DNA from 4 places in the Lysinibacillus sp. FSL P2-0066 genome. Region 1 is predicted to be linked to each of the others. Evidence: riboswitches for the same ligand, from Rfam matches in the RefSeq annotation. Region 1 holds a riboswitch; each other region holds the start of a gene.
What was found. A riboswitch is a leader RNA that binds a small molecule or an ion and turns the genes downstream of it on or off. The one in region 1 is predicted to bind thiamine pyrophosphate.
Positions count from the first base shown of each region.

Region 2: it holds a riboswitch for thiamine pyrophosphate, as region 1 does, so the genes downstream of both, MKZ14_RS11725 (ABC transporter substrate-binding protein) here and thiM (hydroxyethylthiazole kinase) in region 1, are expected to answer to the same signal.
Region 3: it holds a riboswitch for thiamine pyrophosphate, as region 1 does, so the genes downstream of both, thiW (energy coupling factor transporter S component ThiW) here and thiM (hydroxyethylthiazole kinase) in region 1, are expected to answer to the same signal.
Region 4: it holds a riboswitch for thiamine pyrophosphate, as region 1 does, so the genes downstream of both, thiC (phosphomethylpyrimidine synthase ThiC) here and thiM (hydroxyethylthiazole kinase) in region 1, are expected to answer to the same signal.

Region 1 is NZ_CP150202.1:3,247,657-3,250,848, reverse strand. It holds gene thiE (thiamine phosphate synthase) at 1-407, opposite strand, end outside; gene thiD (bifunctional hydroxymethylpyrimidine kinase/phosphomethylpyrimidine kinase) at 397-1,221, opposite strand; gene thiM (hydroxyethylthiazole kinase) at 1,209-1,976, opposite strand; TPP riboswitch at 2,062-2,159, opposite strand; gene MKZ14_RS16210 (acyl--CoA ligase) at 2,351-3,192, shown strand, end outside.
Region 2 is NZ_CP150202.1:2,364,415-2,367,606, forward strand. It holds gene MKZ14_RS11715 (ABC transporter permease) at 1-724, opposite strand, end outside; gene MKZ14_RS11720 (thiamine-binding protein) at 724-1,014, opposite strand; gene MKZ14_RS11725 (ABC transporter substrate-binding protein) at 1,016-2,011, opposite strand; TPP riboswitch at 2,166-2,276, opposite strand; gene parC (DNA topoisomerase IV subunit A) at 2,385-3,192, opposite strand, start outside.
Region 3 is NZ_CP150202.1:837,162-840,353, forward strand. It holds gene MKZ14_RS03935 (VWA domain-containing protein) at 1-732, shown strand, start outside; gene thiW (energy coupling factor transporter S component ThiW) at 1,002-1,502, opposite strand; TPP riboswitch at 1,599-1,706, opposite strand; gene MKZ14_RS03945 (MFS transporter) at 1,773-2,969, opposite strand.
Region 4 is NZ_CP150202.1:228,493-231,684, forward strand. It holds gene MKZ14_RS01125 (methyl-accepting chemotaxis protein) at 1-140, shown strand, start outside; gene MKZ14_RS01130 (AEC family transporter) at 252-1,181, shown strand; TPP riboswitch at 1,242-1,356, shown strand; gene thiC (phosphomethylpyrimidine synthase ThiC) at 1,497-3,192, shown strand, end outside.

The DNA.
Region 1 (3,192 bases):
AAGATTGGACCGATCCCAACATAATCAGCTTGATGGTTAATAGCTATTTGTAATTCTTCCTCGCAATGGACAGAAACACCAAGAATCATGTTCCCAATTTTTTTACGAGCTTCACCTACAGGCAAATCATCTTGCCCGATATGAACTCCATCAGCTTCCAGTCGTATCGCAAGCTCAATATCGTCATTTACGATAAAGGGTACATTATATTGATGACATAGTTTTTGACATTGGCGTGCAAATTGTTCATAGGCAAGATCAGTTAATGCATGAGGGCCTTTTTCACGAAATTGAAACATTGTAATGCCTGCTTGTAAGGCTTTTTCTAGGATATAGATAGGTTGTTGTTGAGGAGACACGTTGCTGGTACCCATAATAAAATAAAGCTGCAAATCCTCACGTTTCATGAATCATCACCTCACAGGCATCCTTATACTGTTGGTAAGCAAAATGATTAGTGGGTCCATGACCATTTCCAATCGATAAATCATACATAATTGCTAATTGGATAAACTTTTTAGCTTCAATAATAGCTTCTTCCATAGCAAATCCTCGCCCAAGAAAAGCAGTAAGTGCTGCCGAAAATGTACATCCAGTACCGTGCGTATTTTTTGTTTGGATTCGAGGAGACTGCATCGAAAAAGAAGGTCCATTTTTGATAAATACGTAATCAATAGCATAAAGTGGATTTGCTAAATGACCACCTTTAATGATGACACATTGTACACCTAGCTGTAACAAGCTTTGAGCTACGTCTTTTATGTCTTCAAAATGCTGAATAGTTCTCCCTGTAAGTGTCTCTGCTTCGGGTATGTTGGGCGTAACAACCGTAGCAAGTGGTAGTAAAGTTGAGCATAAGGCATTGATAGCTTCTTGCTGTAATAGGCTTTCTCCTCCTTTTGCGATCATCACTGGATCAACAATCAGTGGAATGTTTAGCTCACCGATCATGCGTGCAATGGCTTTGATAATATCTGCCGAATAAAGCATTCCTGTTTTAATCGCAGCTATTGGAAAATCTTCTACTAAGGCTTCAAATTGTTTTTTTATAAAGGAAACGTCAATTGGACAAACACCTGATACACCCAATGTATTTTGTGCAGTTAAAGCAGTAATCACAGAAGTACCAAACACTTCTAATTCCTGAAATGTTTTTAAATCAGCCTGTATACCTGCACCGCCCCCACAATCTGAGCCGGCGATTGTCGTTACAATATGCATGAAGTTGCACCATCCTTTGACAAACGATGTATAGCATTGAGGAAAGCTATTTGAAAATCACCAATGTCTGCAGTAAATGCTGATGCTAGTACACCTGCTTTTTTATAGTAAGTTAGGGTCTCCGTTAATTGTTGGTAAGGGCTATGGCTTACACTATAGGCTGCACCACAAATTGCGCTAAGTAAACAACCTGTACCCGTAACTTCTGTCATTTGTGGATGACCACCAGCGATCCATTGGCTATGCTTGCCATCAGTTATAAAATCACGCTCTCCCGTTACAATAACAATGCATTGATAGCGTTGAGCTAATGATGTGGCTTCTACTTCCATTGCGATAGTGCCTTGCCCACTATCGACGCCTTTTTGTTGCCAATCTACACCAGCTATTGCTGCAAGCTCGCCGAGATTACAGCGAATCACGGCAAATTGTATGTTCTCAAGTAAGTTTCTTACGGTTTCCTTACGATAAGTTGTGGCTCCAACTCCGACAGGATCTAAAATAACAGGAATACCAAGTGCATTGGCTTTTATACCTGCTAATAACATGGCACTTTTTGTGCGATCATTGAGTGTTCCGATATTAATTAATAATGCTTGAGCAATCGCTACCATTTCCTCTACCTCTTGACAGTCATCGGCCATTACTGGTGAAGCACCTATCGCTAATAAACCATTTGCTTGAAAATTTGCCACTACATAATTGGTGATGCAATGGATAAGTGGTTGCTGTTGACGAATTGTTTGAAAAATCATTGTAGTCCTCCTTTTGGGATGGACGTAAGCATGCAAAAAAGGCCCTTTTTGTGTAAAAATGCACGAAAAAGAGCCTTTCATCTGAAAAAACGATGTTATTGCTCCCTACGTCAGTATTAACTAACAGGTTCAAAGGGTCAGGTTTTACCTTCTCAACTCTTACGAGTCCCCCTGCAATCTTGCTTATAGTTGACCAAAATGTACCATACTTTTCATTTGTATTCAATAGCAAGTTTTCCTATGGATAAAATGTGACCGATGCCATATAGGAGAGTATGATAGTTGTCATGACTTTACCGAAATCAAGCACAAACCATTGAAAATGCTGAAAAAAGAGTTTTATAATGTGTCATAGCAAAAGGGAGGCAATTGCCATGAAAAGACAAGATTTAATTGCACCAGAATGGTATAACATAGCAGAGGAAATTGAAAAATATGCTCAGGATGCAACCAAAAATGCTTTAATCATTTATGAAGAAAACCAAGACATCCAATGTATTACATATGCACATTTATTGGAAAAGGCAAATCAAGCAGCACATGTTTTCACCAAGCAAGGCTTAAAGAAAGGTGATGTCATTTTAGTGATGGTCCCACGCTCTGTGGAAGCATATATTGTATATATTGCTGCATTGAAAGCGGGTTTAACCATTATTCCAAGTTCTGAAATGTTAAGAACAAAGGATATTGAGTATCGAATTCATCATGCAAATGCTAAAGCAGTTATTGCATTTGAACCCTATATCGAACAGTTTGATCAAGTGGGAAATTTACAAGGCTTACTGCAATTTGTCATAGGAAATGCGCACAAACCTTGGCAAAACATACTTGAAAAGATGCATAATCAACCTACAACCTACATAAATCCTATCCCAACAAAAAGCACAGACAATGCATTTTTAGCCTATACAAGTGGAACAACAGGAAATCCCAAAGCAGCAGTGCATACGCATAGTTGGGGCTATGCACATTTACGAACAACAGCACCACATTGGATGGGTGTACAAGAAAATGATATTGTTTGGGCAACTGCAGCACCAGGATGGCAAAAATGGATATGGAGTCCGTTTCTAGCTATTTTAGGTAGTGGTGCTACTGCATTTGTCTACAAAGGTAAATTCGATGCAGCTTCTTATCTAGCATTGCTTGAGAAATTCAAAATTAATGTACTATGCTGTACACCAACTGAATATCGTTTTATGGCAGCGCTTGAAAA
Region 2 (3,192 bases), 880 kb from region 1:
ATTTTTCAATCAAACGAATACCACTAAACAATAGTAAGCTCAAGAGAACAATCGCAAAAATTGCCACAAATACGCGATCCGTACGGAAGGAGGACTGGGCTAGGGTCATGTAAACGCCAATACCCTTTTTTGCACCAAGCCACTCCGCAATGACAGCCCCCATCACACTATATGTAGCCGCAATTTTAATGCCTGAAAAAATAGCAGGATAGGCATGAGGCCATTCTAGCTTCCAAAAGGTTTGTGCCTTTGTAGCACCAACCATAGCAAAATAATGCTTTAACTCAGGTGCTGTTTGCCTGAATCCATCCATTGCCGCAATGACAATCGGGAAAAAGCACACAAGACAAATAATGATAAGCTTCGGTAATAAGCCGAAGCCAAACCAAATAATAAGCAGTGGTGCCAAGACAAGAATAGGAACATTTTGCGACATAATAAGAATTGGATAAAACAGCTCCCGAATGAATGTAAACCGATGCAACACTACTGCCACCGTTAGCCCACAAGCAATGCCAATGGCCAAACCTAGTAGGGCTAATTGCACCGTAGCGAATGCATGTGGTAGAAAGGTATGATATGACTGGAGTGCCTCCGACAAAATACTACTTGGCGCGGGTAATAACCAATGTGGAACTTCAGCCATACGCACGATTAGTTCCCATATGAATAAGAGGAAGGCGATAAAAATTATCGTCCTTCCCTTCTGTAATGCACGTTTCATTACTGATATTTCTCCGTTAATGTATCCATCGTAATACCCGTTGGCTGATATAAAATTTTGACTTGTGTAATGACATTAATGGCACCAAGCTCAATCATCTTGTCATTCATTTTTTCAATGATTTGGAGCAATGTTGACAGCTCACCCTCCATCGTTGTTTCCAATGGATGTACCTCATATTTCACTCCAGAAGCATCGATCACCGCAATTGCTGCATCGACATATGGTATAACATCTTCATATTTCTCTGTCTTCGGAATGATTTGTACACTGATTAATGAATTTGCCATCTTATTTGGCCTCCTTTTTAGGTAAGAAATCATTAGTAAAGGCTTTTTTCGCATCAAATTCGCCCTCTAGTACTTGATTGCTTAACATCCATTTCGCGTAATTTTCCCACACAGAAAGCTTTTGCTCTCCCCATTGCTTGGCATCGTCCTGGTATTTATTGGCCAGCCACTCCTGACTTTTATGCACTAACGCTTTATCTAAATCAGGAGCTGCTTCGATTAAAATATCAGCCGCTTCACTTGGGTTTTCAATTGCGTATTCATAGCCCTTCGATGCAGCTGCCAGAAAGGCTTTCACAACATCAGGGTTGTCCTGTATCATTTTTTCATTTGTAGCTAAAACTGGCGTATAATAATCTAATTGATCACTATAATCTGTAAGATATAGCATATTGATCTTTTCCCCACGCAGCTCAGCTTCAATACCAGTCCATGCATAATAAATCCAAGCAAAATCAATATCTTTTTCCATCATTGTGAAGAAATCTAAATCGCCTGCATTGACGATATCTAGCTTGTTAATATCTGCATTTTCCGTCTGCATTAGTGATTGTAAAACGGCTTGCTCTAATGGCGCACCCCAACCACCATAGGTTTTTCCTTCAAAATCCTTTGGCGATTTAATGCCCTTTGAAGCAATAGAGGCAAAGCCAGATGTATTATGCTGTATAATAGCTGCGATTGAGACCAGCGGCACATCCTGTACTCGTGCCTGTGTTATGCCTTCCTGATAGCTCACGCCAAAATCCGCCTTTCCAGAAGCAACAAGCTGATCTGCACCCGCCTCACCAGGCATGATAATATCAACATCTAAGCCCTGTTCCTCAAAATAACCGAGTTTTTTGGCAACATATAGTCCTGTATGATTTGTATTCGGCGTCCAATCCAGTACCACAGACACCTTTTTCAGCTTGTCAGCAGCCTGCTTGTCACCCTTGTCACTGCAGCCTACTAATGTCAATAGTGCTGCGAATAGAATAAATAACCATTTTTTCATGCGAAAGCCTCCCAGTTTGTAATATGAAAGTGTTCATGAATGAATGTTGTCACCAGAAGAAAGCGTATACAATGTTGGCAAGCTGTTGCTTGAAAACATAAAAAAACGCCTAGGATTCCTCCCAGACGTATTGCAATCAATCTTCAAAACTTTGCTTTTTTGAATAGATGTTCCCTACGCTGGTACGAGCCAAATCAGGTTCAAAGGGTCAGCGTCTATCGGACACAATCTCAGCTAGCAATTACTAGCCCCCCTACATTCTTTCGCTATGAACTTTTCGATGATTATTATACCCATAGTTTCACATAAATGACAAGGTGCTATTTTTTGAATAAGCTTAAAGCCCAGCACTCCTTAGAGACTGGGCATACATTTAGCTTGGTTTCTGTTCTTTTTTGGCTGTTAAAACATGAGATATTGCTCCATCTGTTGCAATATCCACTTTAAATGAACCATTGGAATGGCGATCCGCACGAGATAATGCTTGTACGTCAATCACCTCTTGAACACCTTTTTCAGTTTCAATCACAACCTGCTCCTCGTCTGTTGCTTGAACAACTGCCACAATTCGGTGAGGGTTTGCTTTTAACTCTGTTAATACTTTTAGTCCACGTTTTGCACGACTTGCTACTTCAACTTCAGCGACATTCATTTTCTTCACGGCCCCACGCTGTGTCACAATGACTACATATTGGGTAACATCAGGCTGTAATACATTGACTCCAACTAAGGCTTCTCCATCTTTTAGTGTGATCCCTTTCACACCGCCTGTTTTCACACCTGTAACTGGTAATTCCTCCATCGGGAAACGAATCGCATAGGCTGTATCCGTTGTGAGCATTAGCTCCACGTCATCTGTTACAAACGATGCATAGATCATCGCATCACCAGCCTTGACGTTCATCGTTTTAATTGGCTTTGAATAACGTGTTACCGCATAGTCTGCGAGTGGTGAGCGCTTAATTTGGCCATCTTTTGTGGCTGTGAAGACATACGTATTTGGCTGTTCAAATGTTTCGAAGCCATAAACCGCAATAATGGATTCATCTTCCCCTGTTGGCACAATACTTGAAATATGCTGGCCGAGATCCTTCCAGCGTATATCAGGCAGCTCATGAACAGGCTGATAAATATAATTGCCTCGATTTGTGAACAGCAATAGATGGTGCTGTGTATTTAAG
Region 3 (3,192 bases), 2.2 Mb from region 1:
GCAGAAAGCGAGAAGGAAGATCCTGTGTTAGCCCAGTGGCAATATGGTCTTGGTAAAACATTTGCCTTTACATCTGATTCAACGGGTAAATGGACAGGAGATTGGGCAAGATGGCAGAATTGGGGAGCATTTTGGCAAACACTTATTTCTCAAATGCTACCAAGCTACAATGATGTAGCCTATGATGTAAGATTGGAAGCAGATGGTTCCTTTATGATTACAGACCCTACAAATGAAGCCGCATTTTTAGATATTGTAGCGGTAAATGAAGCAGGGGAGGAGCTAGAAACACAACTTGAAACCATTTCCGCATCTCAAGTTCGAGCTGTAGTACAAGCTGAACCTGGATTAATTTTCTTCCGTGTAGCAGATGAAAAGCAGGCCATTTACCAGGCAGGTCTAAGTGTTCCTTATAGTGCCGAATACGAACTACTCCCTGTAAATAATCAACTGATAGAAGAGTTGACTCAACAAACAGGAGGCACTGTTTTAAAGGAACCACAAGATGTCTTCCGTGACTTTACGACAAAAGGAGCAGATCGGCAAAATATTGCCACATGGCTGCTCTTAGCGAGTATGCTCCTATTCTTTATTGATATTACCATAAGACGTTTTGGTTGGAATTTCCTAACGAACGCGAAGAAGAAAGAGCCGCTGGTTGAGGAAAAACCTGTACAGGCAGAGAATACAAATGTAGCACAGTTATTAAAAGGCATGAAAAAGAGATCTTAAAATGGAGGAGGCAGTGCAAACTTTAATAGGTTTGCACTGCTTTTTTTGTATTGTTTGAATAGAGAGTTGCTCCCTTTGTAGAGAGCGGCAAGGTGATCTAAAAAGTGGGCTCTTTGCTCATAAGGAGAAGAAAGGCGCTCTAAGAAGAGCCATTGCCGCTCATAAAGGAAGAAAGACGTCCAAGTTTGGGCACAGCCTTCTCATAAAATGAAGAGAGACGCTTTAATTTGGACTACCCCTATTTCAAAGAATGCTCCTATTCTCCCCTCTCAATAAAGAGAAGAATTAAACCTCTTTACTAGCTCCGTTTTACACAAGCTGCTAGCAACCATAACACCTAAAATGGCGCCGATTATACTTGATGTTAAAAAGGCTGGTAGGAAGAAGAGAGCTGCTACAGATGTGCCCATGAATAATTTTGCATAAGGGACGGCAATAAGTGAAGCAAGAATGCCAGTGCCTACAACTTCTCCGATACATGCTAACCACATTTTACTGCTATATTTATAGGCAAGGGCAGCACAGAACGCGCCAATGACACTTCCAGGGATAGCTAATAGAGAGCCTGTCCCGGTAAGGATTCGAATGATAGCCGTGACAAAGGCAACAATAACTGTTGGTACGGGTCCAAGTATAATGGCTCCTATCACATTAATAGCATGCTGAACGGGGTATGCACGTGCGATTCCTGTTGGGATGGATATGAAAGTAGACCCTGCAACAGCAATGGCTACTAATAAAGCCATAACTGTTAATTTACGAATTGACATAAGGTTCACTCCTTTTGATAAAGTTCGTGAGGAAAAATAAAAAGGCCGCCTCCTTGAAACACAATAGGAAGCGGCCTTGCCTGTATATAGTGACAATAGCAAGTAGCGCCACTTCCCTCCGCTAGTATGAACTAGATCAGGTTCAAAGGGTCCGTATATTACCATATACGTCTCAGCCTTTTAAAGACTCCCCTAGTGGTTAAAATCATTCAATTTTGTGAATCAACAATAATGTAACATACTGCTAAAAATAGTCAATGATTTTTCAGACTATTTTGTATCGGGATGCATTAAATGAGGTGCTTTTTTCAATGTCCAGATGAGCGCAAGGAAGAAGCAGGCTAATAATATGATAGATCCGAAAATATAGGGGCTATTCATATTCCAGTCAAATAATAGACCAGCTAAAGCAGGTCCAATCATATTCCCAAGGCTCATATAGGCATTATTCAAGCCCGCAGCAAATCCTTGCTCTTTCTCTGCAAGCTTTGAGATAAGTGTATTAACAGCTGGACGAATTAATGTCGTTGCTGTAGAGAAAATCGTTGCTACAACTAATATAAGGGCAAAGCCAGAAACAAATAATATTAAGAAAATAGCAACAGCTGCAATAAATAAATTGACAAGTACTACTTTCATTTCACCGAAGCGATTGAACAGTGGTGTAATGATAAACATTTGTACTACTACTCCAAAAGCACCACCAACAACTAATATAATTGCTATATCCACAGGTGTGTAATTAAACTTTTCTGTCACAAATAATGATAATGTCGTTTGGAAATTTGCAATTCCGAATGAGAACACCAGCATAATAATAAGCATTACAAAATAAGGCATATGTATGGAACGAGCCATTTGCTTCGCCAGATTGTCTTGCTTTTGTTTCTGCTGAGCAGTGTTTGGTTTGGTAGATGGTAATAAGAAATAAGATAAAATAGAAGCTAGGATGGCTGCAGCTCCAGCGGTGAAAAATGGAAAATGTAAGCTTACCTTTGCTAAGAAACCACCGATTCCTGGCCCAATCATAAAGCCAAGAGACATAGCGGCACCCAACATCCCCATACCTTTCCCACGTTCTTCATAGGTTGTGACGTCAGCAACAAAAGCCATAATAGGAGGTGCAACAAATGCGGAACCTAGACCACCTAAAAAGCGTGCTAAAAAGAGCATCCATACATCTGTAGCAAGGCCGAAACCGATTTGAGCAAGACCTGTTACGATAAGACCGAAAATAATTAAATTTTTTCGACCGTACTGATCTGAAAGATTCCCAGCAATAGGAGAAAATACGAATTGAGCTAAGGCGAACGTTGCAATTAGCATACCTAGAACTTGTCCTGCTGCACCAAATATTTTTAAATACTCTGGCATGACAGGAATAATTATGCCGATACTCCCCATTGCGATAAACATATTAAACATTAAAATATACAAAGCCGCCTTATTGGACTTCTGCTGGGTCATCGAATGAACCCCCTTTTTGTAATCAAATATAGTACAGTCTATCATAAAGAATTATTGCTTGGCTAATAGTTAAGATTATAGAGTTGGTTCTATATTTAGAATGGTTTTCCACAAAAGGTTTCGTCAGGGCACCAAGAATTGTAAAATAATCCACTTTTGTAATAAGAATGGATGGACTTCGCTTGTGAAATTTGTGAGTTTGTCTGTAATGGCATAAAGTTTA
Region 4 (3,192 bases), 1.6 Mb from region 1:
CAGCAGCCTCTGCGGAACAAGTAAGTGCTTCCGCAATGGATCAACAAGCAGAATTACAAAAAGTAGCAGAGTCTATTCAAAATATGAACGATATTTCAAACGAGCTACAAGAGGTTGTAAATCGATTTAAGCTTGCTTAAAGGGAAAGGCTGCCTTCGTTATAGAGGCAGTCTTCTTTTATTGTGAAAGTCAGAGAAATTGACCTAGAAGGAATTCGACACTACTATTAACACTGGAAGGGGGACATTGATATGATGTATCTCGGAATGATTTTCTTTCAAATTGTTGTACCTATTTTAGTGTTACTTGTAATAGGCGCTATACTACAAAAGAAATTTCGCTTTAATTTAAAAGCATTATCTCAGCTTATTACATATTGCTTTATGCCAGCAGCTGTTTTTGTAAATTTATATGAAACACATGTGGAATTATCTGTACTGGGAGAGGTCGGATTATTTATTGTACTCTTTATCGGTAGTCAAATGATACTCAGTCACTTTATGGCAAAAGGGTTAGGTTTAGCTAGAACAGAGGCAGCTGTCTTTAAAAATAGTGTTGTGCTCATTAACTCGGGTAATTACGGTATTCCAGTGGCTCAAATGATATTTGCCACGCAACCTATTGGAGTAGCCATTCAGGTCATGCTCGTAATCTTTCAAAATATGACTACGTATACATATGGTTTATACAATTTAATTTCTTCTACAAAGTCAGGTATGACAATCATCAAGGATTTCTTTAAAATGCCTATTATTCATGCGCTGATTATAGGTGTCGCTATGAATTATTTTGATATCGGTATTCCACAGTTTATCAAAATACCAGTAGAACATGTGGCAGATGGATTTATTGCTGTGGCTCTAATTACTTTAGGTGCGCAATTATCACAACTAGAGATGAAATCAATGTTTAATAAAACCGTCTTTATCAGCTGTTTTACGCGACTAATTATTGGACCATCTGTGGCATTGGCCATTATTTATATATTGGGATTAGATGGAGTCGTCGCACAATCACTCTTTATAGCTAGTGCCTTTCCAACATCCCGCAATAGTTCTAGTCTAGCATTGGAATATGATGTAGATTCAGCAACAGCCGCGCAAGCTGTTTTATTTTCAACCATTGTAAGCTGTATAACTGTAACCATTGTGATCTATTTTGCAGAAGTATTATTTACCTAGTAAGATAAAAAATAACTTCCATCTCTTAGTATTATCTGCTACACTAGCATCAAACTAAATAGTATTAACTAGGGGAGTCTGATGAGTCAGGCTGAGAGGGAAACGCTACGAAGTTTCTTGACCCTTTGGACCTGATCTGGCTCATACCAGCGTGGGAAAGTTAAGAAGCTATTGCAGAGTATGCAATCAATAGACCTTTACATTCGTGGCCGGATCCAAATAATTATTTTGGATTCGGCCTTTATTTTTTAGATTGTTGGGGTGAGCTAGAATCGGTCCTTATATCAAAATAAATTTAAGGGAGAGAAGTAGCTCATGTCAGCAATTAGTGAAAAGAATATGACCATTATGTCCAGCTTTGAGGGAAGCAAAAAAGTATATGTGGAAGGATCACGCCCAGATATTCTAGTACCTATGCGAGAAATTGCATTAAGTCCGACAACAGGCAGTTTTGGAAATGAAGAAAATCCTCCTATTCGAGTATATGATACGAGTGGACCCTATACAGATCCAGCCTACCAAGTAGATATTACGAAAGGTTTACCTGCCTTACGAAATACATGGATTCAAGAGCGAGGGGATGTAGAAGTATATGAGGGACGCGCCGTTAAACCAGAGGATAATGGCTTTCGTCGTGCAGATGACCCACGTAATCATGAAAATATCTTTCCTGGATTAGCAAGAAAGCCTTTACGTGCTAAAAAGGGTAAAAATGTGACACAGCTTCATTATGCACGAAATGGGATTATAACGCCTGAAATGGAGTTTGTAGCGATTCGCGAAAATGTGGAACCTGAATTTGTCCGTTCAGAAATTGCAGCGGGGCGTGCTATAATGCCTTCTAATATTAATCACCCTGAGGCAGAGCCGATGATTATTGGACGTAATTTCCATGTGAAGATCAATGCTAATATTGGGAATTCTGCTGTAACTTCTTCCATTGCGGAAGAAGTTGAGAAAATGACCTGGGCAACACGATGGGGTGCAGATAATATTATGGATTTATCGACTGGTAAACATATTCATACAACAAGAGAATGGATTATTCGAAATGCTGCAGTGCCAGTGGGAACAGTGCCAATTTATCAGGCTTTAGAAAAGGTAAATGGTGTAGCAGAGGATTTAACGTGGGAGGTTTATCGTGATACCCTCATTGAACAAGCTGAGCAGGGTGTGGATTACTTCACCATTCATGCAGGCGTCCTTTTACGCTATGTACCACTTACAGCAAATCGTGTAACAGGCATTGTATCTCGTGGGGGCTCTATCATGGCACAGTGGTGTTTATATCATCATCAAGAGAATTTCCTGTATACACACTTTGAGGAAATCTGTGAAATTATGAAAGCCTATGATGTTGCTTTTTCCTTAGGTGATGGTTTACGCCCAGGCTCAATTGCAGATGCCAATGATGAGGCACAATTTGCAGAGCTTGAAACATTAGGTGAGCTAACGCAAATTGCTTGGAAGCATGATGTTCAGGTGATGGTTGAAGGGCCGGGTCATGTACCAATGCATCTGATTAAAGAAAATATGGACAAACAATTAGAGGTTTGTAAGGAAGCGCCCTTCTATACATTGGGACCACTCACAACAGATATTGCTCCAGGTTATGACCACATTACCTCAGCCATTGGAGCAGCGATGATCGGATGGTTTGGTACAGCGATGCTTTGTTATGTGACACCGAAAGAGCATCTTGGTTTACCGAATCGTGAGGACGTTCGTGTGGGCGTTATCACTTATAAAATTGCTGCACATGCTGCTGATTTAGCAAAAGGCCATCCAGGTGCACAACAACGAGACGATGCACTGTCTAAAGCGCGCTTTGAGTTCCGTTGGCGTGATCAATTCAATTTGTCACTAGATCCCGAGCGTGCAGTGGAATATCATGATGAGACACTCCCAGCGGAGGGAGCAAAAACAGCACACTTTTGTTCTATGTGTGGGCCTAAATTCTGTAGTATGAGAATTTCACAGGATATTCGTAATTATGCTAAAGATAAGGATT